One region of the Variovorax sp. H27-G14 genome, then DNA from elsewhere that is predicted to be linked to it. Evidence: predicted binding sites of a transcription regulator. Region 1 holds the regulator's gene; the other holds the start of a gene.
What was found. The regulator HrcA, encoded in region 1, represses chaperone genes, less so after heat shock. The targets are predictions, from matches to a motif close to TTAGCACTCNNNNNNNNNGAGTGCTAA.
Positions count from the first base shown of each region.

Region 2: groES (co-chaperone GroES) is a predicted target of HrcA. The motif match lies at 9,666-9,692, and genes of this name have one in related genera.

Region 1 is NZ_JAYLVN010000019.1:77,336-91,703, forward strand. It holds gene VLK31_RS29725 (tetratricopeptide repeat protein) at 1-1,020, opposite strand, end outside; gene mutM (bifunctional DNA-formamidopyrimidine glycosylase/DNA-(apurinic or apyrimidinic site) lyase) at 1,103-1,915, shown strand; gene VLK31_RS29735 (dynamin family protein) at 2,020-3,993, shown strand; gene mutY (A/G-specific adenine glycosylase) at 4,028-5,062, shown strand; gene rapZ (RNase adapter RapZ) at 5,091-5,969, opposite strand; gene recN (DNA repair protein RecN) at 5,966-7,648, opposite strand; gene VLK31_RS29755 (NAD kinase) at 7,650-8,567, opposite strand; gene hrcA (heat-inducible transcriptional repressor HrcA) at 8,599-9,606, shown strand; tRNA gene VLK31_RS29765 (tRNA-Ile) at 9,638-9,714, shown strand; tRNA gene VLK31_RS29770 (tRNA-Arg) at 9,789-9,865, shown strand; tRNA gene VLK31_RS29775 (tRNA-Arg) at 9,992-10,068, shown strand; gene greB (transcription elongation factor GreB) at 10,129-10,704, shown strand; gene VLK31_RS29785 (RelA/SpoT family protein) at 10,717-12,972, opposite strand; gene rpoZ (DNA-directed RNA polymerase subunit omega) at 13,066-13,269, opposite strand; gene gmk (guanylate kinase) at 13,309-13,929, opposite strand; gene VLK31_RS29800 (YicC/YloC family endoribonuclease) at 13,941-14,368, opposite strand, start outside.
Region 2 is NZ_JAYLVN010000001.1:838,936-853,303, reverse strand. It holds gene VLK31_RS04005 (ABC transporter ATP-binding protein) at 1-696, shown strand, start outside; gene dalD (D-arabinitol 4-dehydrogenase) at 770-2,158, shown strand; gene VLK31_RS03995 (L-iditol 2-dehydrogenase) at 2,155-2,943, shown strand; gene VLK31_RS03990 (transaldolase family protein) at 3,259-3,957, shown strand; gene VLK31_RS03985 (carbohydrate kinase family protein) at 3,975-4,943, shown strand; gene VLK31_RS03980 (AraC family transcriptional regulator) at 4,983-5,939, shown strand; gene xylB (xylulokinase) at 5,958-7,424, shown strand; gene groL (chaperonin GroEL) at 7,606-9,258, opposite strand; gene groES (co-chaperone GroES) at 9,288-9,578, opposite strand; gene VLK31_RS03960 (Zn-dependent hydrolase) at 9,840-11,090, shown strand; gene VLK31_RS03955 (LysR family transcriptional regulator) at 11,068-12,015, opposite strand; gene pyrB (aspartate carbamoyltransferase) at 12,190-13,143, shown strand; gene VLK31_RS03945 (sulfite exporter TauE/SafE family protein) at 13,137-13,916, shown strand; gene VLK31_RS03940 (phospholipase D-like domain-containing protein) at 13,942-14,368, opposite strand, start outside.

The DNA.
Region 1 (14,368 bases):
GGAGGCCTCGGCCGCCGCGTCCTGCTTGGCCTGCATCTGCAGGCTGCCGAGCAGCAGCCACGGCTCGGCAAGGTCGGGCCGCGAGGTGGTGACGGCCTGCAATTGCGTGCTGGCGTCGTTGAAGCGGCGGTTCTCCACCAGCACGCGCGCGTAGGCCACGCGCAGGTCGGGGGAGGCCTTGGGGTTGTTGTTGAGGAATCGCGTGACGATCGGCTCGGCCAGCGGCTGGCCGGGGTCGATCAATTCGAGCGCCAGCGCAGCCGGTGCGTCGGAAGCCGGATCGACCTCCTGGCCCTTGCGCGCGGCTTCCAGCGCGCCTGAAGCGTCACCCGCGTTCAGCCGCAGCCGACCGACCGTGGCCCACGCCAGGCCGCCGGTGGTGGGGCTCTTGAGTTCGTCGACCAGGGCCTGCTCGACCACCGAGGCGGCGAGTTTCTTGTCCGCGGCGCGCGAGTAGTTGCGCGCAATCACGGCCATCAGCAACGGACGCTCGATCTGCGACGTGGCCGCCACTTCGGCGCGCAACGGCTCGACCGTTTCGCTGATGCGGTTCAGCGCAATGAGGATCTGCAGCTCGATGCGCCGTGCATCGCGCGAGGTCGGCAGCGCTTCCTGCCAGGCCTGGGCCGCGGCGAGCGCGGCGTCGCCGGAGCGCGACTGCAGGGCGATCTCGACCGCGCGCTGAAACAGCTTGCCGTCGCGCAGCCGGCGGGCGGCATCGAGCACCAGCGCGTATCCCGAGCCGGGGTCGCCGGTGCGGGTGGTCAGCTCGCCCATCAGAATTTCGTAGAACAGGTCGGCGGTGAGCGCCGAGGGCTGCGCCAGTGCGTCGGGCTCGCTTGCCGGCTTGGCTGCTGCCACCCGGGGCCTGGCCGCGGGCTTGGGCGGCGCGGACCGCTCGATGACCGGCGCGGGGCTGGTGGGGGCTGCGGGATCGGAGGTTTGTGCGTGCGCGGCACAAGCCAGCAAGGCAAGAGACGCGGCCGCCGCAAGGCGGTGTCGGCGGGGCGAAAGATTCATCTGACCATAATAATCCAGGCTTTTGAACGAGCGCCACGCGGGGGCTTCGCCGCCGCGGGTGTTTGCAGGAGATTTACTTTTCATGCCCGAATTACCCGAAGTCGAAGTCACCCGGCGCGGTTTTGCCGACCGCATTGCCGGCGCGCGCATCGACGCGGTGCGCATCGGCAAGCCGCTGCGCTGGGCGCTCATGGTGCTGCCCGAGGCGCTGGTCGGGCGCCAGGTGCTGCAGGTGCGCCGCCGCGGCAAGTACCTGCTGATCGACCTCGACCGGGGCATCCTGCTGCTGCACCTGGGCATGTCGGGCAGCCTGCGCTTCGACCTGGCATTGCCGCCGCCCGGCACGCACGATCACTTCGACCTGGTGACAGACCGCGGCACGCTGCGGCTGAACGACCCGCGCCGCTTTGGCGCCGTGGTCTATGTCGATCACGAAGACGCGCCCTGGGCCATCAAGCTGCTCGGCGGCCTGGGCATGGAGCCGCTGGGCGATGCCTTCGACCTCGACGCGTTCCATGCCGGCCTGAAGAAGCGCAAGAGCGCCGTCAAGCAGGTGCTGCTGGCGGGCGACGTGGTGGTGGGCGTGGGCAACATCTATGCGTCGGAAGCGCTGTTTCAGGCGGGCATTCGCCCGACGCTGTCGGCGGCGCGCATCAGCCGGCCGCGCGCGGCCAAGCTGCATGCGGCCGTGCGCGAGATTTTGGCGCGCGCAGTGGAGAAGGGCGGCAGCACGCTGCGCGACTTTTCCAACGTGGACGGCAAGAGCGGCTACTTCCAGCTAGAGGCCACGGTGTACGGCCGTGCCGGCGAGCCGTGTCGGGTTTGCGCAACGCCAATCCGGCTGTTGCGCCAGGGGCAGCGCTCCACCTATTACTGTCCCCAGTGCCAGAAGTAGGCGTAAGCGTGGGTCGCGGCCAACACCGTGAACGGAATACCCGCGAAACGGTTGTTGCGGGCCTCCCGATGCTATATTTGTAAGCTATTACTTACAAATTTCCCTTGAGCCGCTCTTTCAACCAACAACTCGATCAGCACGGCGCGTGGCGAAGCAATTTCGCTCGCCGGCTGCAGTGGCTGTCCCGCTGGCTGACGGAGAACGAGCTGCTCGACCAGTCCGTGGCCGAGCGGCTGCGCGGGCTTGAAACGCAGATTCGTACCAGCAAGGTCATGGTCGCCTTCGTGGCCGAGTTCTCTCGTGGCAAGTCGGAGCTGATCAACGCCATCTTCTTTGCCGGCTACGGGCGGCGCATCATGCCGGCAAGCGCCGGGCGCACCACGATGTGCCCGACCGAGCTGGGCTATGACGCCGCGCTGGCGCCCAAGCTGCGGCTGCTGCCCATCGAAACCCGTCTGGAGCCGCACTCGCTGGCCCACTGGCGTGAAAAGCCCACCCGCTGGACCGAGATCGCCATCGATGTCGGCAACGCGGAGCAGCTCGCCCAGGCCATGGGCAAGGTGGCCGAGGTGCGCTGGGTCAGCAAGGAAGAAGCACGCGCGCTGGGCTTCTGGAACGACGACACGCCCGACGACAACCCGGTGCAGGACAGCGAAGGCCGCGTCGAAATTCCGCGCTGGCGCCACGCCGTGCTGAACATGCCGCACCCGCTGCTGGAGCAGGGGCTGGTCATTCTGGACACCCCCGGCCTGAACGCGATTGGCGCCGAGCCCGAGCTCACGGTGAGCCTGATTCCGCAAGCGCATGCCGTGGTGTTCATCCTGGGCGCGGAGACCGGCGTCACGCGCTCCGACCTGTCGATCTGGCGCGAACACCTGATCACCGAAGACGAAGGCAGCGACACGCGCTTCGTGGTGCTCAACAAGATCGACACCATGTGGGACACGCTGAGCACGCCCGCACAGATCGAGCAGCAGATCGAACGCCAGCGCGAAGGCGCGGCGCGGCTGCTCGAAGTGCCGCTCGCGCAGGTGCTGCCCGTGTCCGCGCAGAAGGGGCTGCAGGCGAAGATCCAGTGCGACGCGCAACTGCTGCAGGCCAGCCGCCTGCCGGCGCTCGAAGCACTGCTGGGCGAAGGCGTGCTCGGCAAGCGCGAGACCATGCTGCGCCTGGCTGTCGACGCGGGCATGACCGCGCTGCGCGCCGAGGCCGAGCGCATCCTCAAGGTGCGCCAGCGCGACCTGTCCGAGCAGGCGCTCGAGCTGCAGGGGCTGCGCGGCAAGAACGTTTCCGTGATTCGCCACATGCGTGCGCGAATCGACCAGGAGCATGCCGAGTTCGAGGGCAGCAACACCCGCATCCTGGCGCTGCGCTCGGTGCAGGGCAAGCTGCTGCGCGAGGTGTATGCCGTGCTCGGGCGCACCGCGCTCAAGGCCGACATGGTGCGGCTGTCGGCCGCGCTCAAGCGCCCCGGCATCAAGCTCAACGTGCGCAAGGTGTACGCCGAGACCTTCGACTCGCTGCGCAACAACCTGCGCGAAGTGCAGGCGACCACGGCCGAGATCCAGTCGATGCTGCACGCCACCTTCCGCCAGCTCAACGCAGAGCAGGGCTTCACGCTGCAGGCGCCGGCCGAGCCCGACCTCACCGGCTTCGAGCAGGAGCTCAGCCAGATCGAGCGCAGCCACATCCACTACCTGGGCGTGGGCAACCTGCTGAAGCTGGCGCAGGCCGACTTCTGCGACAAGCTGGTGCGCGCGCTGGCCAGCCGGCTGCGCCTGGTCAACGAAGCCGCCATGACCGAGGTGGAGCGCTGGAGCAAAGGTGCGAGCGCGCAGATCGACGCACAGCTCAAGGAGCGTCGGCGCAACTTCAGCAAGCGCATCGAGGCCATCGAGCGCATTCAAAGCGCGGCGGGCAACCTGGACGAGCGGCTGGTCGAGCTGGCCGCGCAGGAGCGCGACATGGCCGAGCTGCATGTGCGCCTGCGCGAATTCACGTCGCTGATTGCGCCGCAGCCAACGCCCTCGGGCGCGGCTGAGGTACCGGTTGCTGCCGGCGCACTGCGTGCGGCCTGAACGTTCCGCCGTGGTGGCGGCTGCAGCCCCGCCACTGCCTCCCGATTTCGCCGCGCAGATCGTGGCCTGGCAGCGCAGCCACGGGCGCAGCCAGTTGCCGTGGCAGAACACGCGCGACCCGTACCGCGTGTGGCTGTCCGAAGTGATGCTGCAGCAGACGCAGGTCTCCACCGTGCTCGGTTATTTCGCGCGTTTTCTCGAGCGTTTTCCGGACGTGAAGGCGCTGGCCGCCGGCACCGAAGACGAGGTGTTCGGCCTGTGGAGCGGCCTGGGCTACTACAGCCGGGCGCGCAACATGCACCGCTGCGCGCAGGACGTGGTCGCGCGCTTCGGCGGCGAGTTTCCTCGCACTGCCACCGACCTCGTGACCCTGCCCGGCATCGGCCGCTCGACCGCTGCCGCGATTGCCGCCTTCTGCTTCGGCGAGCGCGTGGCCATCCTCGACGGCAACGTCAAGCGCGTGCTGACGCGCGTGCTCGGCTTTGCGGGCGACATGTCGTCGACGGCGCAAGAGCGCGCGCTCTGGGATCTGGCGACGCAGTTGCTGCCGCCGGCCGAGCAGCGCGAAGCCATTGCGCACTACACCCAGGGGCTGATGGACCTGGGCGCCACCGTGTGCCTGCCACGCAAGCCCAGCTGCATGCTCTGCCCGGTCGAGAAGAGTTGCATTGCGTTGCGCGAGGGTGCGCCCGAGCGCTATCCCGTGAAGACCCGCAAGCTCAAGCGCAGCGCCCAGTCGCTCTGGGTGCTGCTGGCGCGCGATTCGCAGGGACGTGTCTGGCTGGAGAAGCGCCCGGCCAAGGGCATCTGGGCGGGGCTGTATTGCCTGCCCGTGTTCGACAGCCGTGAAGAACTGCTGGCCGCCTTGCCTGCCGCTGCACAAGGCGGTGTTCAGGACCTGCCGGCCTTCATGCATGTGCTGACCCACAAGGACCTGCACCTGCACCCCATGCAGCTCCAGGGCGGCCAGCCGCAAGGCGAGGGCGCGCGCTGGGTTGCGGCGCAGGAATGGCGTCAACTGGGTTTGCCGGCGCCGATGCGCAAGCTGCTGGAAGGCAGCGAGGCCTGAACCGTGCGAACCCCGCGAACCCCGCGCGTCAGTTCGCGTCGAGTTCGCGGTGCCGCTTGAGCGCGCCCCAGCGCGCCCCGAAAGAACGCGCCAGCTGCTCGACCAGAAACACCGAGCGGTGCTGCCCGCCGGTGCAACCGATCGCCACCGTCACATAGCTGCGGTGGTCGCGCGCCAGCGCATCAAGCCAGTGCGACAGAAACTGCTCGATGTCGTCGTACATGCGCGCCACGTCGTCGTGCTCGCGCAGCCATTCGATCACCGGCTCGTCGCGGCCCGTGAGCGGGCGCAACGCGGGCACGTAGTGCGGGTTGGGCAGCATGCGTACGTCGAACACATAGTCTGCATCGAGCGGCACGCCGCGCTTGAACGCGAAAGACTCGAATACCAGCGTCAACGCGTTCTGCGGCGCCGAGATCAATGACTTGATGTAGCTCTGCAACTGCGCCGGGCGAATCAGGCTGGTGTCGATCACGTCGGCGCCGTCGCGCAGGTCGGCCAGCAGCTCGCGCTCCAGCTCAATGGCCTGCATCAGCACCCGGTGCTGCTCGGGCACGTCGGTGCGGCCTTCCTGCCGCGACAGCGGGTGGCGGCGCCGGGTTTCCGAATAGCGGCGCAGCAGGGCGTCGGTGGTTGCGTCGAGAAACAGCGAACGCAGAGAGATGCCACCGTCGCGCCGCAACGCCTCGAGCTGCTGCGGAACGATCGGCAGCGACACGCCGGTGCGCACGTCCATGGCAATGGCCACGCGCGGCGTCTGCTGCTCGTGCTGCAAGGCGATGAACGCCGTCAGCAGCTCGGGCGGCAGGTTGTCGACGCAGTAGTAGCCCGCGTCTTCCAGCGCATGCAGGGCCACCGATTTGCCGGACCCCGACATGCCCGTGATGAGCACAAGATCGAGGTTCATGAGGCGGTTGCCGAGGTCTTGTGGCCGAGCATTTCGCGTGCGTGGGCCAGCGAGGTCTGCGAGACCTTTTCGCCGCCCAGCATGCGCGCGATTTCCTTGGCGCGGCTGTCGTCGTCCAGGCGCGACACGCCGCTTTCGGTGCGCGGACCGTCCTTGCCGCTGGCCGCCGTCTGGCGCTTGGCAACCACGAGGTGATGGTCGGCGCAGGCGGCCACCTGGGGCAGGTGGGTCACGGCGAGCACTTGCCGGTCGCGGCCGAGCTGCTTCATGAGGCGGCCGACCGTTTCCGCAACTGCACCGCCCACACCAGCGTCGACCTCGTCGAAGATCAGCGTCTGCGCGGCGCCCAGTTGGCTGGTGGTGACGGCAATGGCCAGCGCAATGCGCGACAGCTCGCCGCCTGAGGCGACTTTGCCGATGGCGCGCGGCGTGCTGCCGGTGTGGCCCGCCACCAGGAAGGCCACTTCTTCCAGCCCGGCGCGGCCGGGTTGCGCCAGCGGCTGCAGCTCGACCTCGAAGCGCCCGCCCTGCATGCCCAGGCCCTGCATGGCTTGCGTGACGGCTTGCCCGAGGCGCGGCGCTGCCTGCTTGCGCAGCTTGCCGAGCGACTTGGCCTCCTTCATGTAGACCTGCTGCGCGGCTTCTTCCGCGCGCTCCAGGGCTTCGAGGTCGCTTTGCGCGTCGAGCGCCTGCAGCTCGGCCTGCCAGCCGGCCAGCAATGCCGGCAGGTCGGTCGGCGTGCGCTTGTAGCGGCGCGCGAGCGACATCCACAGGCCCATGCGTTCGTCCAGGTCGGCTAGGCCGCGTGGATCGGCATCGGTGTCGCGCAGATAGCCGTGCAGCGAATGCGCCGCGTCGGAGGCCTGTGCCACGCAAGAGGCCAGCACCTCGCCCAGGTTGCGAAACTCCGGTTCGATGTGCTCGCAGTTCTGCAGCAGCGTGGCCGCGCGGGTGAGGGCGGCAAGGGCGCCGTTGTCGTCGTCTTCCAGCGCCTGGCTGGCGCCGTGCGCCGCGTCGATCAAGGCTTGCGCATTGGAGATGCGCGAGTGGTTGGCGGACAGCTCTTCCCATTCGTCCACGCCCGGTGCGAGCTTGGCGACTTCGGAGATCTGCCACTGCAGCCGTTCGCGCTCGCGCTGCAGCGAGTCTTGTGCGGAACGCGCGCGTTCGAGCGAAGAGAGCGCTTGTCGCCAGCCGTGCCAGGCAGCATCGAGCGCATCGGTGCGCACGCCTGCATAGGCGTCGAGCAGGCCGCGCACGGCCTCGGGCCGCGTCAGGCTTTGCCAGGCGTGCTGGCCGTGGATGTCGAGCAGGTGGTCGCCCAGTTCACGCAACTGCGTGGCGGTGGCGGGGCTGCCGTTGATCCAGCCGCGGCTGCGGCCTTGCAGGTCGACGGTGCGGCGCAGCAGCAGGGCGTCGCCGGCTTCGAAGCCGCCTTCGTCGAGCCACGGGGCCAGGGCCGCGTCGGCGTCGAACTCGGCGCTCACGTCGAGCCGCTCGGCGCCTTCGCGCACCGCGCCTGCGTCGGCGCGGTTGCCCAGTGCCAGTTGCAGTGCGTCGATCAGTATGGATTTGCCCGCGCCGGTTTCACCGGTCAAGACCGTGAAGCCGCCGGACAGGTCGAGTTCGAGTGATCGCACGATCACGAAGTCGCGCAGTGCGATGCGTCTCAGCGCCATGTCAGGAGCCCCCTTCGTTCCAATGGAGTTTTTTGCGCAGCGTGTCGAAATAGCTCCAGCCGCGCGGATGCAGAAAGCGCACGCGAAAGTCGGAGCGGCGCACCACCACGCGATCGCCGATTGCGAGCGAGGCCAGCGACTGCATGTCGAAATTGGCGCTGGCGTCGCGCCCGCCCACCAGCTCGATGACGATCTCGTCGGCATCGGGCAGCAGCACCGGGCGGTTGGACAGCGTGTGCGGCGCGATCGGCACCAGCACCCAGCCCGGCACCGCCGGATGAAGCAACGGCCCGCCGGCCGACAGCGCATACGCGGTCGAGCCGGTGGGCGTGGCAATGATCAGGCCGTCGGCACGCTGGTTGGCCACAAAGTGGCGGCCCACCGACACGCGCAGCTCGACCATGCCGGAGGTGGCGCCGCGGTTGACCACCACGTCGTTCATGGCGAGTGCGTCGAACACCGAGACACCGTCTCGCATGACGCGCGCATGAATGAGGCTGCGGTGGTCTTCCTCGTACTCACCGGCCAGCATGGGAATGAGCGTGGCCTGGTAGTTGTCGAGCGGAATGTCGGTGATGAAACCGAGCCGGCCTCGGTTGATGCCGATCAGCGGAATGCCGTAGCTGGCGAGCTGCCGGCCAATGCCCAGCATGGTGCCGTCGCCGCCGACCACCAGGCCGAGGTCGCAGCGCTGGCCGATTTCTTCGACCGACAGGGCCTCATAGCGCGGATGGGCGGGGGCACCTTCGTCTTCCTCGTCCTCTTTGCAGGTGGAGCGTTCGACGAACACCGTGCAGCCCTGCGACTCCAGAAAGGCGCCAATGCCTTCCATTGCACCGTCGCGTGCATCCGCCTGCGCTCTGGCGCCGGAAGCCTGGTATTTGCCGATCAGGGCGACGTGACGAAAGCGAGAGGTCATATTTCACAAATTACAACACTAAAATCTTGCAATGCTGGACGACCGTGCCAAGTTGCTGCTCAAGACGCTCGTCGAGCGCTACATCGCCGACGGGCAACCCGTCGGGTCACGCACGTTGTCTCGCGCCCCGGGGCTCGACCTGTCTCCCGCGACCATCCGCAACGTCATGTCCGACCTCGAGGCACTGGGGCTCATTGCCAGCCCGCACACCTCGGCCGGCCGCATTCCCACCCACCGCGGCTACCGGCTGTTCGTCGACACCATGCTGACCGCCCAGCGCGAGCACATGACCACGCCGAGCCTGCCGCCCGACCAGCCCCAGAAGGTGATTGCCAACGCCGCCAACCTGCTGTCGAACATGTCGCAGTTCGTGGGTGTGGTGATGGCGCCGCGGCGTGCGTCGGTGTTCAAGCAGATCGAGTTTCTGCGGCTGTCCGACAAGCGCCTGCTGGTGATCATCGTGGCGCCCGACGGCGACGTGCAGAACCGGGTGATTTTTCCGGAGGCCGACTATTCGCAGTCGCAACTGGTCGAAGCCTCCAACTACATCAATGCGAACTATGCGGGCCTGACCATCGAGCAGGTGCGCGACAAGCTGCAGTCTGAAATAGAGACGCTGCGCGGCGAAATTGCCGCGCTGATGCAGGCTGCGGTGCAGGCCAGCTCCGACGTGCTGACAGAGGCGCAGGAAGACGACGTTGTGATTTCCGGCGAGCGCAACCTGCTCGCGGTCAGCGACTTCTCCAGCGACATGGGCCAGCTGCGCCGCGCCTTCGAGTTGTTCGAGCAGAAGGCCCAGCTCATGCGGCTGCTCGACGTGTCGAGCAAGGCGGAGGGCGTGCGCATCTTCATCGGCGGCGAAAGCCAGGTGGTGCCCTTCGAGGAGCTCTCCATCGTCAGCGCGAACTACGAGGTCGACGGGCAGGTGGTGGGTACGCTGGGCGTGATCGGCCCGACGCGCATGCCCTATGAACGCATGATCCAGATCGTCGACATCACGTCGCGGTTGGTGGGCAACGCGCTGAGTCATCGCAAGTAGGCTGCGCGTCGCGAATAGAATCGTGCCGCGTGGGCCGTTAGCTCAGTTGGTTAGAGCAGCGGACTCATAATCCGTTGGTCGATGGTTCAAGCCCATCACGGCCTACCACTGCTTCATGCCGAATCAAGTTTTTTGCATCGCTTTGGGGATGCTGCTTGAAACGGGATATAATCGAAGGCTCAGCGGCTGTAGCTCAGTTGGATAGAGTACTTGGCTACGAACCAAGGGGTCGTGGGTTCAATTCCTGCCAGCCGCACCAACATTGAAGATGCCCGGAAGATTCGTCTCCCGGGCATTTTTCTTTTGGTCTTTCGTGAGTCATCCGCCTGCATTCGGCCAGTTAAATTTAAATGGCCGAAAAAAGCGGGCTATAATTGCAAGCTGTGCGGCTGTAGCTCAGTTGGATAGAGTACTTGGCTACGAACCAAGGGGTCGTGGGTTCAATTCCTGCCAGCCGCACCACTACATAAAAGGCCCGCAACGAAAGTTGCGGGCCTTTTTCTTTTTTTGGAGGATTTTGCGTTGAGCAAGGCATTCACCAAGGAAACGGATTCCGATGGGGATGACGACGGCGCCGACGGCGCGTTGCCTCCACTCCCCGCGGGCAGCAAGAACTACATCACCCCCGACGGCTACGCGCGGCTGCGCGACGAGCTGCTGCAACTGATGGACGAAGAGCGCCCGAAGATCGTCGAAACGGTGCACTGGGCCGCCAAGAACGGCGACCGCTCCGAAAATGGCGATTACCTCTACGGCAAGAAGCGCCTGCGCGAAATCGACAGGCGCATCCGCTTTCTCACCAAGCGCCTGGAGATCGCTGAAATCACCGACCCGTCGGTGCACCACGGTCGCGACCAGATCTTTTTTGGCGCCACAGTTCGCTATGTCGACGAAACGGGCGACGAGCGCAGCGTCACGATTCTCGGCATCGACGAGGCAGAAAGCGCGAAGGCCGAGGTCAGCTGGATTTCCCCGATCGCTCGGGCACTGCTCAAGTCGCGCGAAGGCGATGTTGTGAAGCTCGTGACGCCGGGTGGCGCGCACGAAGTCGAGATTCTGTCGGTGAGCTATCCCACACCGCGCCCCGCACCAACCTAGAGGCTGAACGCGTCAGGGCGCGGGCACCGTCCGGGAGGCGGTCAGCACCGAAGAGGTCCGGCGGGCAGCGCGCAGCACCGCATCCAGATGGGCGCGGTCGCGCACAGCGATCACGAAGCGCAGGTCGGTCGAGTCTTGCGGTGTTTCGTCGGCCATTTCCACATGCGTGATGTCGGCCTCGGCATCCGCCAGCGTGGCCGCGACACGTGCCAGCACGCCCTTGTCGTTGCGCACCGTGATGACCACGCCGGTTTCGAAGGAGCGCGTGGGTTCGTCCGCCCACTCGACCGCGAAGAAACGTTCGCTGTCCTTGTGCCGCAGGCGTTGGCCGACGCCACAGTCTTCGGTGTGCACCACCAGGCCCTCGCCGTGCCCGAGATAGCCGACGATCTGGTCCCCTGGAATGGGGCGGCAGCACAGGGCAAAGCGCACCGACGAGTTCTCGCTGCCGTCCAGCGTCACCGCGCCTTGCGACACCGTTTCATGCGAAATGAAGCGCTCGCGGCTCAGCAGCAGGGCGTCGGGTCGCTCACCGAGTTCGGAGAGCATGGAGACCAGCCGCTTGGCCACGATGCTGGCGATGCGCTTGCCCAGCCCGATGTCGGTCAGCAACTCGGAGCGCGTGCGGCTGCCGGTGAAGCGCAGCAGCTTCTCCCACAGCGGTTGATGTTCGTCGTCGTTGTCGGGCAGCTTGCTCAGGCCCTCGGCGCGCAGCGCCTGGGCCAGCAGCTTTTCGCCCAGGCCTTCGGATTCGGCATGCGCCAGGGTCTTCAGGTAATGACGGATCTTGGAGCGGGCGCGCCCGGTCCGCACGAAACCGAGCCACGCCGGATTGGGCGTGGACACCGGCGCGGTGATGACCTCGACCACGTCGCCGTTCTTGAGCTCGGTGCGCAGTGGCACCTGGTCGCCGTTGATGCGCGCGGCCGAGGTGTGGTCGCCGATGTTGCTGTGAATGGCGTACGCAAAGTCGACCACCGTGGCGCCGCGGGGCAGCGCCATGATCTGGCTCTTTGGCGTGAACACGTAGACGGCGTCTGGAAACAGGTCGACCTTGACGTGGTCCCAGAACTCCGCGGCGTCGCGTGTTTCGTCCTGAATGTCGAGCAGCGACTGCAGCCACTTGGTGCCCAGCCGGTCGTTGCTGGCGGCATTCGGTTCGGCGGCCTTGTACAGCCAATGCGCCGCCACGCCGGATTCGGCCACCACGTGCATAGCTTCGGTTCGCAATTGAAACTCGACGCTCACGCCCGCCGGGCCCACCAGCGTCGTGTGCAACGACTGGTAGCCGTTGAGCTTGGCAATGGCGATGTGGTCCTTGAACTTGCCCGGCAGCGGCTTGTACATCTGGTGCAGGATGCCCAGGCCGGTGTAGCAGGCGATCACGTTCGGCACGATCAGGCGAAAGCCGTAGATGTCGGTCACCTGCGCAAAACTCAGGTGCTTGTCTTCCATCTTGCGGTAGATGGAATACAGCGTTTTCTCGCGCCCCGCGATCCGCAGCGTCATGCCGGCGGCCGAGAAAGCGGTTTCGACCTCTTTTTGCACCTTCTGGATCAGGTCGCGCCGACGGCCGCGTGCCTTGGCCACCGCCTTTGAGAGCGTGGCATAGCGCCAGGGCTTCATGTGCCGGAACGAAAGCTCCTGCAGTTCGCGGTAGGTCTGGTTCAGCCCGAGCCGGTGTGCGATGGGGGCGTAGATTTCGAGCGTTTCGCGCGAAATTCGAGCCCATTTTTCGCGCGGCGCATCGGCCAGCGTGCGCATGTTGTGCGTGCGGTCGGCCAGCTTGACCAGAATGACGCGCACGTCGCGCGCCATGGCAAGAAGCATCTTGCGGAACGACTCGGCCTGGTTTTCTTCGCGCGTGTTGAACTGCAGCTTGTCCAGCTTGGTGAGGCCGTCGACCAGCTCCGCCACCGGCGCGCCAAAGCGCTCGATGAGTTCGGGCTTGGTGACGCCGCAGTCTTCGATGGCGTCATGCAGCAGGGCGGCCATCAACGCTTGCGCGTCGAGCTTCCATTCGGCGCATTGCGCCGCCACCGCAATGGGGTGCGTGATGTAGGGCTCGCCGCTGTTGCGCAACTGGCCGAGGTGGGCCTCGTCGGCAAAGCGGTACGCGCGCCGCACCAGCTCGGTGTCTTCCGGGCTCAGGTAATCGAGACGCGCCGTCAATGCGGCAAAGCTTGCTGCTGCGGCGTTCAGCGCCGCCGGGCTCGGCTTCGGCGGGCCTTTGGGGGCTTGGGACTGATGTTTGGCTACCGCGCTCATGTCTATCACTTTAGCGTGACCGCTGTATGGACGCGTCCGGGCATAAAAAAAGCACCGCTTTGCGGTGCCTTTTCGTTGCAGGGCTGCGTCAGATCAGCCCGGCACCTTCTTGAGCATTTCAATGCCGATCTTGCCTTCGGCGATTTCGCGCAGGGCGGTCACGGCGGGCTTGTTCTTGCTCTCGATCTTGGGTGCGTGGCCCTGGCTCAGCATGCGCGCACGGTACGTGGCGGCCAGCACGAGCTGGAAGCGGTTAGGGATCTGAAGCAGACAATCTTCGACGGTGATGCGGGCCATGATGAGAATCTTTCTGTCAGTGAGCGATGAACTCGGATATCAGGGGATGTTCAGTGCGGCGAATGTGTCGGCACGTGCACGGCGCTGTGCAGAGTACCGAAGCCGCTGAGCGTGGACGATCGCCTTGAGATCGAAAAGCGCGCGCTCAAATAACTCGTTGATTATAACGAAGTCGAATTCCCCCGCCCGAGCCATCTCTTCGGCGGCGTTCTTCAGGCGCAATTCGATCACCGAGGCGCTGTCCTCGCCGCGGCGCTCGAGCCGCGAGCGCAGCTCTTCCCAGCTCGGCGGCAGGATGAAGATCATCACCGCGTTGGCAAACGTCTTGCGGATCTGCAACGCACCCTGGAAATCGATCTCCAGAATGACATCCGCCCCCTGGGCGATGCGCTCTTCGACGGCCCGCTTCGAGGTGCCGTAGCGGTGCCCGTGCACATTGGCCCATTCCACGAAGCCGTCCGCTGCAATCAGTGCGTCGAACTCCGGCGGCGAGGCAAAAAAGTACTCGCGGCCGTGCTTTTCCTGCCCGCGCGGCGACCGGGTCGTGTGCGACACCGACGGCTGGACGGCCGAATCCAGCTCCATCAGCGCCTTCACCAGGCTCGATTTGCCAGCGCCGCTGGGCGCCGCGACCACGAAGATATTGCCGGGGTAGTCCATTCTTGGGCTCGTCATTCGATGTTCTGTACCTGCTCGCGCATCTGCTCGATCAGCACCTTCATGTCCACGCCGATGCGCGTGAGCTCCAGCGCCGCCGACTTCGAGCCCAGCGTGTTGGCCTCGCGGTGCAGCTCCTGGATCAGGAAGTCGAGGCGCTTGCCGATCTCGCCGCCCTTCTTGAGCAGCCGCTCGATTTCGTCGAGGTGCGAGTTCAGCCGAGTCAGCTCCTCGGCCACGTCGATGCGAATTGCAAAGGCGGTGGCTTCGGTCAGCGCGCGGTCCTGGGCGGCTTCGGGCAGCGTGCCGCCCGTGCCGGCGGTCAGGCCCATGGCCTCCTGCCAACGCTCCAGGAAACGGGTGCGCTGCTGTTCGACCAGCTGTGGCACCAGCGGACCGGCCTGCTGCACCAGAAGGCGCAACTGGCCCAGATGGGCGTCGA
Region 2 (14,368 bases), on a different contig from region 1:
GCCAACACGCTCAACCTCACGCAGTACCTCGATCGCACGCCCAAGGACCTGTCGGGCGGCCAGCGCCAGCGCGTAGCCATTGGCCGCGCCATCGTGCGCGCGCCCAAGGTGTTTTTGTTCGACGAGCCGCTGTCCAACCTGGACGCGGCGCTGCGCGGCAACACGCGCGTGGAGATCCACAAGCTGCACCGCGCGCTGGGTGCCACCACCATCTACGTGACGCACGACCAGGTCGAGGCCATGACGCTGGCCGACCGCGTGGTGGTGCTGCGGGACGGGCTCATCGAGCAGGTCGGCACGCCGCTCGACCTGTACGACCACCCGGCCAATCAGTTTGTCGCGCAGTTCATCGGCATGCCGTCGATGAACATGGTGGCGGCCAATGCCATTCCCAGCTTCTCGGCCGCCACCGGCGGCAAGCTGCCCGCCGACGGCTTCCTCGGCGTGCGCCCCGAAGGCCTGCGCGTGCACCCGAAGCAGGGTGCGCCAGTGAGCGATGTGCAGGGCCGCGTGGAGCTCATCGAGGCACTGGGCGCCGACACGCTCATTCACGTCGACGTGGGCGGCGTGCCGCTCATTGCACGGCAGAACGACCGCACGCCGCTGCAGGCCGGCGACGACGTGTCGGTGGAGCTCGACCCGTCGGTGCTGCACCTGTTCAATCGCGAAGGCCGTTCGGTCAGCGCGAGCGCTTGATTCTTCCAACGCCTTTTCAACGGACATTCCCGTGACCCACGCGCACATTCCACCGGCTCCCACGGAGTTCACGGTGCTCCATCTCGGCCTGGGCTCGTTCCATCGCGCGCACCAGGCCGTCTACCTGCAGCGGCTGATCGATGCGGGCGACACCCGCTGGTCGCTGTCGGGCGCCAACATCCGGCCGGACATGGCCGACGTCGTTGCCGCGCTGCAGGCGCAAGGCGGGCGCTACACGCTCGAAACCGTGTCGCCGGCGGGCGAGTACCGCTACGAGCAGATCGAGGCCATCCGCGAGGTGCTGCCCTGGGAGCGCTCGCTGGCCCCGGTGATCGCGCGCGGCGCGGTGCCCTCCACGCGCATCGTGTCGTTCACCGTCACCGAGGCTGGCTACTACCTCGACGACAAGGGCAAGCTGGACCTTTCGTTCCCAGACCTTGCCGCCGACGTGGCGCGTGCACGCAATGGCGAAGCCGGCGGCGACAACGTGACCATCTACGGCGCGGTCTGCGCCATTCTGCGTGCGCGCAAAGCCGCGAACGCCGGCGCCGTGACGCTGCTGAACTGCGACAACCTGCGCCACAACGGCGACCGCTTTCACGCGGGCCTGCAGCAGTTCATCGAACTGGCGGGCGATGCCGATCTGCTGGCCTGGGTGAACGCCCACACGCGCTGCCCCAACGCGATGGTCGACCGCATCACGCCGCGCCCGCCGCCCGAGCTGCGCGCGCGCGTGCAGGCCGCCACGGGCCGCGACGATGCGGCCGCCATCACCGGCGAGAGCTTCATCCAGTGGGTGATCGAAGACAACTTTGCGGCGGGCCGGCCGGACTGGGGCCGCGTGGGCGTGGAGCTGGTCGAATCTGTGCAGCCTTACGAGGAGGCGAAGATCCGCATCCTCAACGCCACGCACAGCTGCATTGCCTGGGCGGGCACGCTGGTGGGGTTGAACTTCATTCACGAGGGCACGCACAACGCGGCCATCCGCAAGATGGCGTTCGACTACGTCACCGACGACGTGGTCCCTTGCCTCAGCCCGAGCCCTATCGACCTGTCGGCGTACCGCGACGTGGTGCTGGAGCGCTTCGGCAACCCCGCCATTCGCGACACCAACCAGCGCGTGGCGGCGGACGGTTTTTCCAAGATTCCGGGCTTCATTGCACCGACCGTGCGCGAGCGGCTGGCGGCGGGCCAGGGCATCGACAGCGTGGCGATGTTGCCCGCGTTGTTCCTTGCGTTTTTGCAGCGCTGGCACCAGGGCACCTTGCCGTACGCCTACCAGGACCAGGGCATGGACGAAGCCGTGGCGCATGCCGTCTGCAGCGCAGCCGACCCGGTCGCTGCGCTGTGTGCGGACGTGGGCCTGTGGGGCAAGCTGACGGGCGACGCGCGCCTGGTCGATGCCGTGCGCCGCGCTGCCGAGCGCACCGCGCGCTTCGTAGAAACCGAAAGCCGGCCATGAGCGGCCGCTTGCAAGACCGGCATGTGCTGCTGACCGGCGCGGGTGGCGGCATCGGTCTGGCCGTGGCGCAGGCCTGCATTGCGCAGGGCGCGCGCTGCACGGTGATCGACCGCGCCACCGCCGCGCCCGATGCGGTGCGCGCGTTGCAGCAGCAGCACCCCGACCGTCTCGCGTACATCGCGGCCGACGTCACCGACACGCAGGCCATCACGCACATGCTGGCGGAGGCACAGGTGGCTTTCGGGCCGGTGCACACGCTGTTCAACAACGCGGCGGTGTTCGACCTGGCGCCGTTGCTGGACAGTGACGAGGCTTCGTTCGACCGGCTGTTCGCAGTCAACGTGAAGGGCATGTTCTTCGTGATGCAGGCGGTGTTGCGGCACATGGTGGAGGCGGGCACGCAGGGCGCGTCGGTCATCAACATGGCCTCGCAGGCGGGGCGCCGTGGGGAGGCGTTGGTGGCGCACTATTGCGCGACGAAGGCGGCGGTCATCAGCTACACGCAGAGCGCCGCGCTGGCCATGGCGCCGCACGGCATTCGCGTGAACGGCATTTCTCCGGGGGTGGTCGACACGCCGATGTGGGACCACGTCGACAGTCTGTTCGCCAAGGCCGAGGGGCTGGCGTTGGGTGAGAAGAAGCGCCAGGTCGGGCTGGCGGTGCCACTGGGGCGCATGGGGTTGCCTGGCGACATTGCAGGTGCGGCGGTGTTTCTTGCCAGTGACGAGGCGTGCTACATCACTGCGCAGACTTTGAATGTCGATGGCGGGAATGTCATGAGCTGATATGGATGTTTCTTTTGATGTGCGGGGAGTCATTCAGGGCGGCGCTCACGCCGACGGGGTACCTTGCTCCGCGAATGTCCCCCGGCCTGCGGCCTCCTCCTTTATTTCGCTGCGCAAGGCACCCCATCGGCGTGAGCGCTATTCAGAGCGGTCGTTGATCGCGCGATCACCCACAGCGTGCCCTGGTGCACAGGGCGTCGGGTGCTCCCCGCAGCGAAATAAAGGAGGAGCGAAGCGGGGGACATTCGCGGAGGGGAGTACCCGATGGCCTGTGCACTTACCCCGAACCAGCAGCGCACCCAAAGCCCAAAGACCATGAACGAAGATTTCCACCTCTACCTGGACAGTGCAGACCTGACCGAACTGAAGGCCTGCCTCCCGCACCCGGTGGTGCACGGCGTCACCACCAACCCGACGCTGCTGCTGCGCGCTGGCGTGGGCCGCGCCGCTTTGCCGGACCTGCTCAAGCGCTGCATCGAACTGGGGGCGCGACAAGTGCAGGCCCAGGTGTATTCGAGCGAGGTCGACGGCATGCTCGAAGACGCACACACGCTGCTGCCGCAGTTCGACAGCGGCCAACTCGTCATCAAGATTCCGGCCACGCGCCAAGGCCTCGATGCCGGCGCACGGCTCATTGCGCAGGGCGTGCCCGTCACGTGGACGGCCGTGTACGCGCCCGAGCAGGCGCACTTTGCCGCACAGCTCGGCGCGGCCTACGCAGCGCCGTACCTCGGGCGGCTCGACGATTCCGGCGTGAACGGGCTGGCGCTGATTGCGCAGATGCAGTCGCTGGTGGCGCGTCGGGCCGTGCCCGGTGCATCGGGTGCATCCGGCACGGCGAGCACGCGGCTGCTCGTGGCCAGCGTCCGTTCGCGCGAGGCGTATCTTTCGCTGCTGGGGCTGGGCGTGGGCGCCATCACCATTCCGCCCCGGCTGTTTGCCGAACTGCTCGACCATCCGGCCACACTCGCCGCCGAAAACGGCTTTCTGGCCGACGCACGCGCCTTGCCCTGATTCAGAATCCAGACACCATGCGCATAGCACTCACGGGCGAAGCCCTCATCGATTTCACCGCCAGCCAGGCGGGCACCCTGGCGTTCCTCGGCCATGAGGGCGGCTCGCCGCTCAACACCGCCGTGGCCTGCGCGCGGCTGGGGCAACCCACCGGCTTTCTCACGCAGCTGTCGACCGACCTGTTCGGTGAACGGCTCATGGGCTTTCTGCAACGCAACGGCGTGGACACCAGCTTCGTGCTGCGCAGCAGCGCACCGTCGACGCTGGCCTTTGTCGAACGCACGCCGCAGACCAACCGCTACGCCTTCTACACAAGCGGCAGCGCCGACGCCACCTGGGCGCCCGAGCCGCTGCCGCAGCTGCCGGCGGAATGCCGCTTTCTGCACTTCGGCTCGATCTCGCTGCTGCAAGACCCGGCCGCCACGCGCATCGCCGACCTGGTGGCCGCCAACAAGGGCCAGCGCGTGATCGTGTTCGACCCCAACGTGCGGCCCAGCCTCATCAGCGACATGGCGGCCTACCGCGCGCGTGTTTCGGCCTGGTTCGCGCTGGCCGACCTGGTGAAACTCAGCGACGAAGACGCTGAACTGCTCGCGCCCGGCCAACCCATCGATGCGCTGGCCGCCGAATGCCTGAACGTCGGCGCGCGCGCGGTGATCGTCACACGCGGCGGCGACGGTGCCACGCTGTGGCGCACCGGGCATGCGCCACTGAGCGTGGCCGCGCCGCGCGTGCAGGTGGTCGACACCATCGGCGCCGGAGACACCTTCACGGCCGGGCTGTCGGTGTCGCTGCTCGCGCACGGCATCGAGCAGCCGGCCCAGCTCGGCGCGCTCACCGACGAGGCCTGGCGCGAGGTAATGGGCTTTGCCGCCACCGCCGCCGCGCTGAACTGCACCCGCGAGGGCGCCGACCCACCGACGCTGGCCGCGGTGCACGCCGCGCTGGCGGGGGAACAAAATGGCGCTGGGGCTTCCCTGCCCTGAAGCGTGCTGCCTGAACTGTTGCTGCCTGAACTTGCTGCCATGACGACGTCCACCCGCAAGCGCTCGATCCCTCGCCAGCGCCAGCCCGAGCTGGAGCGCGACTTTGCGCGCTCCCCCTCGCTGGGCTACGAGGCGCCGGAAGAAACCGGCCTGGTGCGCTGCCTGGCGCACGGCTTTCCCAGCCCGCTGGTGCGCTGGCACTTCCATGAAGACTACGAGCTGCACCTGATCACCGAGACATCGGGCAAGGCCTTCATCGGCGACTGGATCGGGCCGTTCCAGCCCGGCCACCTGGTGCTGTGCGGGCCGCGGCTGCCGCACAACTGGATCTCGCTCGACGTGCCCGAAGGCGGCGCGGCGGGGCGCGACCGCGTGATCCAGTTTCGCCACGAGCCCATCGAACGCGCGGCCGCGGAAATTCCCGAGCTGCGCGAGGTGATGCAGCTGCTCGAACGCGCGCGCCACGGCATCGAATTCTTCGGCATGTCGCAGCAGGCGCAGGCGCACTGGGACCACATCAAGGCCGCGCGCGGCGTGCGGCGCCTGGGCCTGTTCTGCGAGTTCCTGGCCGACCTGGCCGAATGCACCGACTACCGGTTGCTGTCCAGCGTGCAGATGCAGGGCGCCCAGGGCGCGGACGGCGATGCGCAGGTCGACCAGATCAACGGCATCGTCAACCGCATCACCAACAACATGGCCGAGTCGATCTCCATGTCGGACGTGGCGGCCGAGCTGGGCATGAGCGAGAGCCGCTTCAGCCGCTTCTTTCGGCGCTCCACGGGCAACAGCTTCACCGACTTCGTGAACCGTGTGCGCATCAACAGCGCCTGCCATCTGCTGATGCAGACCGACCACTACGTGACCGACATCTGCTACCAGGTGGGCTTCAACAACGTGGCCAATTTCAACCGGCGCTTCCTTGAAATCAAGGGCATGACGCCGAGCGAGTTCCGACGCCAGGCCGACACCCGTTTCGGCTCGGGCATTCCTTCGTAGAAAAGCAGGGAGTTCATCTTGTACCTGGGACTCGACCTCGGCACGTCCGAGCTCAAGGCGCTGTTGCTCGCCGACGACCACCGCATCGTGGCCGTGGCCCGCGCGCCGCTCACGGTCGAAAGGCCGCAACCGCTGTGGTCGGAGCAGGCGCCGCAGCAGTGGTGGCAGGCGCTCGAGCATGTGATGCAAGCGCTCGGCCAGTCGCACCCTGAAGCGCTTGCCGCGGTGCGCGCAATCGGCCTGTCGGGCCAGATGCATGGCGCCACGCTGCTCGACGCAGAGGGTGAGGTGCTGCGCCCGGCCATCCTCTGGAACGACGGCCGCAGCGGCCCGCAGTGCGAGGCGCTCGCGCGCGCCGTGCCGCGCCTGGGCGAGATCTCGGGCAACCTGGCGATGCCCGGGTTCACCGCGCCCAAGCTGCTGTGGGTGCGCGAGCACGAGCCTGACATCTTCAAGCGCACGGCGCGCGTGCTGCTGCCCAAGGACTGGCTGCGCTTCATGCTCAGCGGCGAGGCGGTCAGCGAGATGTCCGACGCGGCGGGCACCCTGTGGCTCGACGTGGGCGCACGCGACTGGTCCGACGAACTGCTGGCGGCCACCGGCCTCACGCGCGCGCACATGCCGCGCCTGGTCGAAGGCAGCGAGGTCTCCGCACAGCTCAAGCCCGAACTGGCCGTGCGCTGGGGCTTGGGCAACGACGTGCTGATTGCAGGCGGTGCCGGCGACAACGCCGCCAGCGCGGTCGGCATGGGGCTGGTCGAGCCGGGGCAGGGCTTTGTGTCGCTGGGCACGTCGGGCGTGGTGTTCGTGTCCACCGACCGCTTTCTGCCGAACCCGGCGCAGGCGATGCATGCCTTCTGCCATGCGCTGCCGAAGCGCTGGCACCAGATGTCGGTGATGCTCTCGGCCGCGAGCGCGGTGAGCTGGGCGGCCAAGACTTTCAGGTTCGCCGATGAAGCAGCCTTGCTCGAAGCGGCGGCCTCGGTGTCGCCGGCGGATCGCGCGCGCTGCCCGCTGTTTCTGCCGTACCTGTCGGGCGAACGTTCACCGCACAACAACCCCAATGCGCAGGGCGTGCTGTTCGGGTTGACGCACGCGCACGGGCCGGCCGAGATCGCCTATGCGGTGGTCGAGGGCGTGAGCTTCGGCTTGCGCGACGGCTTCGACACCTTGCGCCTGCCCGCTGACATGCCGCTGCGCGAAATGGCGCTGGTGGGCGGCGGTGCGCGCAGCGTGTGGTGGGGGCAACTGCTGGCCGACATCTTCGGCGTGACGCTCACGCTGTATGCGGGCAGCGAGACAGGCGGAGCGCTGGGCGCGGCGCGGCTGGCGTGGCTGGCCGATGGGGGAGATGTGGCGCAGGTGTGCACGCTGCCACCGGTGAAGCAGCAACTGTTGCCTTCGGGCGATGGGGCTGGCGTGCATGCGGCGCGCCATGTGCGATTTCAAGCGCTCTATGCGGCGCTTGCCAATCAATTCCCATAGACGTCGCATTTCGAGCGCCCATAAAAAAACCCGTCGCAAGACGGGTTTTTTACTTTCGCGAAACACCGCGGAACCGGCTTTGCCGGGCCGCAGGTGTTGCCCCCGGTAGGGGGTTGGCGTAGCGGACACGAAGTGCCGCGCAGCCTGGGGGCGAGCCAAATCCCCCTGGGGGCGAGCGAAATTACATGCCCATGCCGCCCATGCCGCCCATGCCACCCATGTCAGGCATGCCGCCGCCGGCGCCGGACTCGTCCTTGGGTGCGTCAGCAATCATGGCTTCGGTCGTCAGCAGCAGCGAGGACACCGAAGCGGCGTTCTGCAGTGCGGTGCGGGTGACCTTCGTCGGGTCCAGAATGCCCAGTTCGAGCATGTCGCCGTACGTGTCGTTCGCAGCGTTGAAGCCGTAGTTGCCCGAACCGGCCAACACAGCGTTCACCACCACCGAAGCTTCGCCGCCGGCGTTGTTCACGATTTCGCGCAGGGGCGCTTCGATGGCCTTGAGCACCAGCTTGATGCCGGCTTCTTGATCGGCGTTGTCGCCCTTGATCGAGTTGCCCACAGCTTGCTTGGCACGCAGCAGAGCCACGCCGCCGCCAGCCACAACGCCTTCTTCCACGGCAGCGCGGGTAGCGTGCAGTGCATCTTCGACGCGGGCCTTCTTTTCCTTCATTTCGACTTCGGTGGCGGCGCCAACCTTGATCACTGCAACACCGCCGGCCAGCTTGGCCACGCGCTCTTGCAGCTTTTCACGGTCGTAGTCGCTCGTGGCTTCTTCGATCTGCACGCGCACTTGCTTCACGCGGGCTTCGATGTCGCCAGCGGCACCGGCGCCGTCGATGATGATCGTGTTTTCCTTGCCCACTTCGATGCGCTTGGCTTGACCCAGGTCGGCCAGCGTCACCTTTTCGAGCGTCAGGCCCACTTCTTCAGCGATGACCTTGCCGCCCGTCAGGATGGCGATGTCTTCCAGCATGGCCTTGCGGCGGTCGCCGAAGCCAGGCGCCTTGACAGCCACAACCTTCAGGATGCCGCGGATCGTGTTCACGACCAAGGTAGCCAGGGCTTCGCCTTCGACTTCTTCGGCAATGATCAGCAGCGGACGGCCAGCCTTGGCAACTTGCTCCAGCACCGGCAGCAGGTCACGGATGTTGCTGATCTTCTTGTCGAACAGCAGCACGAAGGGGTTGTCCAACAGCGCCGATTGCTTCTCGGGGTTGTTGATGAAGTAGGGCGACAGGTAGCCGCGGTCGAACTGCATGCCTTCGACGACGTCGAGTTCGCTGTCCAGCGACTTGCCGTCTTCCACGGTGATCACGCCTTCCTTGCCGACCTTGTCCATCGCGTCAGCGATGAGCTTGCCGATGGTTTCGTCGCTGTTGGCCGAGATGGAGCCGACTTGCGCGATTTCCTTGGAGGTGGTGGTGGGCTTGGAAGCCTTCTTCAGCTCGGCGACCAGGGCCGTCACAGCCTTGTCGATGCCGCGCTTCAGGTCCATCGGGTTCATGCCGGCAGCCACCAGCTTGAAACCTTCGCGAACGATGGCTTGTGCCAGCACGGTCGCGGTGGTGGTGCCGTCACCGGCGTTGTCCGAAGTCTTGGAAGCCACTTCCTTCACGAGCTGGGCGCCCATGTTCTGCAGCTTGTCCTTGAGTTCGATTTCCTTGGCGACCGACACGCCGTCCTTGGTCACGGTGGGGGCGCCGAACGAGCGTTCGAGCACCACGTTGCGACCCTTGGGGCCCAGGGTGACCTTGACTGCGTTGGCCAGGATGTTGACACCCTCGACCATGCGTGCGCGGGCTTCACCGCCGAAGACTACGTCTTTTGCTGCCATGTGTATTTACTCCGAATGGGATGAATGAATTACTTCTCGACGACTGCGAACAGGTCGTCTTCCTTCATGACGAGCAATTCGTCACCGTCGACCTTGACGGTCTGGCCGCTGTACTTGCCGAACAGGACGCGATCGCCGACCTTGACGGTCAGTGCGGTCAGTTCGCCCTTGTCGGTGCGCTTGCCCGGGCCGACGGCCAGGACTTCGCCTTGATCGGGCTTTTCAGCGGCTGCGTCGGGGATGACGATGCCGGAGGCGGTCTTGGTTTCGCTGTCAACACGCTTGACGATCACGCGATCGGCCAAAGGACGAAGTTTCATTGCATCTCCTGAATATGGATAAGAAACGGGTTTGTGGTCGGGCGCCGGACAGGGCCTGGCACCCATTCGACTGGCGGCAAGTGGCTGTTAGCACTCGTCGGCAGCGAGTGCTAATGATAAGGGCATTCGATGACGTTTCAAGGGCAGGGGCTTGCCGCCATTCGGCAAACAGCTGCCGGCGGGCCAAACAAAACAAGGCCTTATGGCTCGCATCACCCGCACCCTCTTCATGAAAGCCGCGAGGCAAGTCACCATCCGCGGATGCATCAAGCCCTCCCCATCCAGCCCGACCGCCTCTGGCAGCGCCTCGAAACCCTCGCCTCGTTCACCCGCCCCGACCTTCCCTGGACGCGCCGCGCCTTCTCCCCCGAATTCGACCGCGCCCGCGACTGGCTGCGTGGCGAGTTCGCGCAAGCCGGGCTCACTGTTCACACCGACGCCGCCGGCAACCTGACCGGGCGCCGCCAGGGCACCGAGCCCGGGCTGGCCCCGCTGGTCACCGGCTCGCATTGCGACACCGTGGTGGGCGGCGGCCGTTTCGACGGCATCCTGGGCGTGCTGGCAGGGCTGGAGGTGGCGCAGTCGCTCCACGAAGGCGGCGTCTTGCTGCGGCATCCGCTGGAAGTGATCGACTTTCTGTCGGAAGAGCCCAGCGACTACGGCATTTCCTGCGTGGGCAGCCGGGCCTTCGCCGGCACGCTGGACGCGGCCATGCTGGCCTCCTGCAACGAGGCCGGCGAAAGCCTTGCTCAAGCCATGCGGCGCATCGGCGCACGGCCCGACGACCTGGGCAGCGCGGCCCGCGGCCCTGGCGGCATCGCCGCCTTCGTGGAACTGCACATCGAGCAGGGGCCGGTGCTGGAGCGCGAGGGCCTGCCGATCGGCGTGGTCACCGACATCGTGGGCATCCGCCGCGTCGCGTTCACGGTGACCGGCCAGCCCGACCACGCCGGCACCACCCCCATGGACATCCGCCGCGACGCCCTGGTGGGCGCGGCCCGGCTCATCGACACGGTGCACCGCGAGGCCAGCGCCATGGACGGCCAGCCGCACTACGTGGTGGCGACCATCGGGCGCCTCTCGATGAGCCCCAATGTGCCCAACGCCGTGCCCGGCCGGGTCGACATGGTGCTGGAGGTGCGCAGCAATGCGCAGTCGGTGCTCGACGGGTTTCCCGAGCGCGTGATGGCCCTTTGCCATGACGACTTTCAGCGGCTGCGCGTGACCTGCAGCGCCGCGCCGCTGACGCGCACGCCGCCCACGCGGTGCGACGACGTCGTCATGCAGGCCGTGGCCCGGGCTGCCGACGGCCTGGCGCTGGCGCACCGCGCACTGCCCAGCGGCGCCGGCCACGACGCGATGCATGTCGCGTCCACCGGACCGATGGGCATGATCTTCATCCCCTGCCTGGACGGGCGCAGCCACTGCCAGGAAGAGTGGGCCAGCAAGGCGCAGGTGGCCGCCGGCACCCAGGTGCTGGCGCACACGCTCAGGCTGCTGGACGCGCGCTAGCCGCCGCCTCGAAGGCCTGCCCCGCCGCGACGACGGCGTCGATCACCTGACGCAGGCCCTTGCTCACCGGCTTGTCGTTGCGGGTGACCAGCGCCAGCGTGCGGTGCAGCGGCGGCTGCAGCGCGCACAGGTCGAGCTCCGGGTGGTGCCCCTGGCCCGTGACCGCCATCCGGGGCAGCACCGCCACGCCCAGGCCGGCCGCCACCATGGCCTTGATGGCCTCGACGCTGTCGAACTCCATCACCGGCGGCGACGTGCATCCGCCGCGCCGCAGCCAGTCGTCCACCAGGCTGCGCGCGCTGGCTTCCGACACAAACTTGACCAGCGGCAGCGCGCCCAGCATGGGCGCCGTAACCTCGGCGGGCCAGTCGGTGCTGCCGCGCCGGCAGATGGCCACGAAGTCGTCGCGCAGGATCGGCGTGACCGCCAGCGCGCGCGAACTCACTGGCAGCGTGACCACCGCGGCGTCGACCGTGTTGTCTTCCACGCGCCGCACGTAGCCCTCTGTGTTGCCGGTGCTCACGATGATGTTGAGCAGCGGATAGCGCGCGCGCAGGTCGCGCAGCGCCGGCGGCAGCAGATACAGGCAGCTGGTGCCGCCGGTGCCCAGCCGCACCCGGCCGGCCACGCCCGCCGAATGGAAGGTGGCGGCATTGATGGCGTTGGACAGCGCCGCGGTCACGTGCGGCAGCTCGGCCATCAGGTCCGCGCCCGCCGGCGTGGGGCCGACGCGGCGGCCGACCCGTTCGATCAACCGGACACCGAGGCGTCTTTCGAGTTGCTTCACCTGCACGCTGACGGCCGGCTGCGTCAGCCCCAGCCGTTGCGCGGCGGCTGAAAAACTACCCAATTCGAGCACCAGTGAAAAAGTGCGCAATTGCTCGAAATTGATCGGCGAAGCCAAATTGTTTTTTATGGGTTGCATAACGAGGCTTGGCTATTTCTATGCATTTGAGAATACGAGAATGGCGCGGGGCTGGGAAAATAGAAAAAGCAATTGAATGAATTGAAAAACAATTGTCAATTAAGTTTGTCAATTGAGCAGCGAAGCCCCCTGATTTTTTCCAGGTCGAATCAATTAAAAAACAGGGAGCATTGCATGCCTGACCTTATTTCCATCGAGGATCTTTCCCGGGGCGACATCGAACATATTTTTTCGATCGTCGACCGCATAAGGCGCTCACCCGACGACTTTCGCCGGGCGCTGGCCGGCAAGGTGGTGGGCATGCTTTTCTTCGAGCCCAGCACGCGCACCCGCTGGAGCTTCGAGGCGGCGGCGCATCGCCTGGGCGCGCAGGTGCTGAGCGTTCCCGACGCGCGCAACACCCGGCTGGACACGGGCGAGAGCCTGCTGGACACCACGCGCATGGCCGGCTTCTATTGCGACGCCGTGGTGGCGCGCCATCCGCACGACCGCGTCATGCAGCAGATCAAGCCCACGATTCGCGTGCCGCTGATCAACGCCGGCGAGGGCCGCATGCAGCATCCCACGCAGACCTTGATCGACCTGTACACGCTGCGCGAGCATTTCGGCGCAATCGACGGCCTGCAGATCGGCATTGCGGGCGGCATTCGGTATTCGCGCGCCGCCAAATCGCTGATTGCGGGTCTGCGCAAGTTCGACAATGTGCGGCTTCACGTGGTCGACGCGCCGATCGAGGCCGAAGAAGGCAGCGCATTTCCGCCGGCGCTGGGCGAATTGAACGGCGTGGCGCCGCGCGAATACCCGTCGATGGAACAAATGATCGGCCATGCCGACATGGTGTACGTGGTGCGCGTGCAGCAGGAGAATTTCACCGATCCGGCGGCGTATGCGCGCCAATTGCAGAAATGCCGGTTGCATCGCGGGCTTCTGTCGCGCGGCTCGGCCAACCTCATCGTCATGCATTGCCTGCCGCGTACCGACGAGCTCGATGCCGACGTCGACGAGACGCCCCAGAACAAGTACTTTCAGCAGGCCCGCCACGGCGTGGCCGTGCGCTGCGCCACGCTGCTGCGCGCCCTGGGCCACCCGGCGGCCAACCGCCTGGCGGGTGTGGGCAGGCCATGCTGAGCACGCTGCTGCTGCCCGGGCTGGGCCTGTTCATCGGCGCGGTGGCGGTCACCATCGGCGGCGGTGCCACGGCGGGCGTTCCGCTGCTGCTGCTCATGGGGCATTCGGGCGCGCAGAGCATCGCCACCATCAAGTTCGCGCTGCTCGGCTCCTTCGTGACCGGGGCGCTGGCGCACCGCGCAGCTGGGGCCGATGCAGCCGGCGCCGATGCGGCCGAGCCCGTCAGGCTGCCCTGGGTGACCTGGCCGCTGGCGGTGGTGGGCTCGGTGTCGGGGTCGTTGCTGGTGGTCGGCGTGGCCGACCGGGTGCTCAAGGTGGCGGTCGCGCTGTTGATGATCGTGATTCTCTGGGCCACGCACCGCACCGACTTCTCGCAGCGCGCGCGCAACGCGCAGGCCCGCCTGCCGCCCGCGCCGGTGGGCGTGGCGGTGATCTTCGGGCTGTGCATGTACTCGGGGTTCTTCGGTGCCGGCTTCGGCACCTTCCTGATCCTTGCGCTGATGCGCTGCTACGGCCTCACGTTCCGCGAGAGCGCTCTCGCCATGACCCGCATCAACCTGCTGGCGGTCGGCTCGTCGGTGCTGACCTTCGTCTCCAGCGGCAGCATCGACTTTCGGCTGGGCGTTCCGCTGTTCGTCGGTTGCGCGGCGGGCGGCCTGCTGGGCGCGTGGGTGGCGCGCGTGGCAGACCCGAAGCGCATGAAGACCGCGTTCCTGGTCTTCACGCTGCTGCTCGGCATCAAGCTGCTGTGGGAGGCGTCGCGCTTGTCCTAGCGAGACACGCGATGCGCTGACAGCGTCAAAGCTGGTCGGTCGGCACGAACCAAGAGAACAGCAGCAGCTGCAGCCGCGTGAGCATGCTGGAGTCGGGCTCGCTGTCGAGCACCTCGTTGGTGACGTCGCCGGTGCCCACCCACTGCACGTTCTGCCCGTCGGGCTTGAGCGTGACGCGGTACACGCCCTCTATGTCGTCCAGCTGGTAGGCGAACAGCAGCGCCTGCGTCAGGTCGAAGCTGCGCACGCGCACGCCGAACTCGGTGTTCAGCAGGGCGGAGCGCGGGTCGAGGTTCATGGAGCCGAGCAGCACCCACTGGCGGTCCACCAGCGCCAGCTTGGCGTGCAGCCGGCCGCGCGCCTTCTTGAGCAGGTCGCGGAACTGGCCGCTGCGCCGCAGCTGCTGGGTGCTCACCTCGTACAGGTTCACGCCCAGCTTGAGCATGTCCACG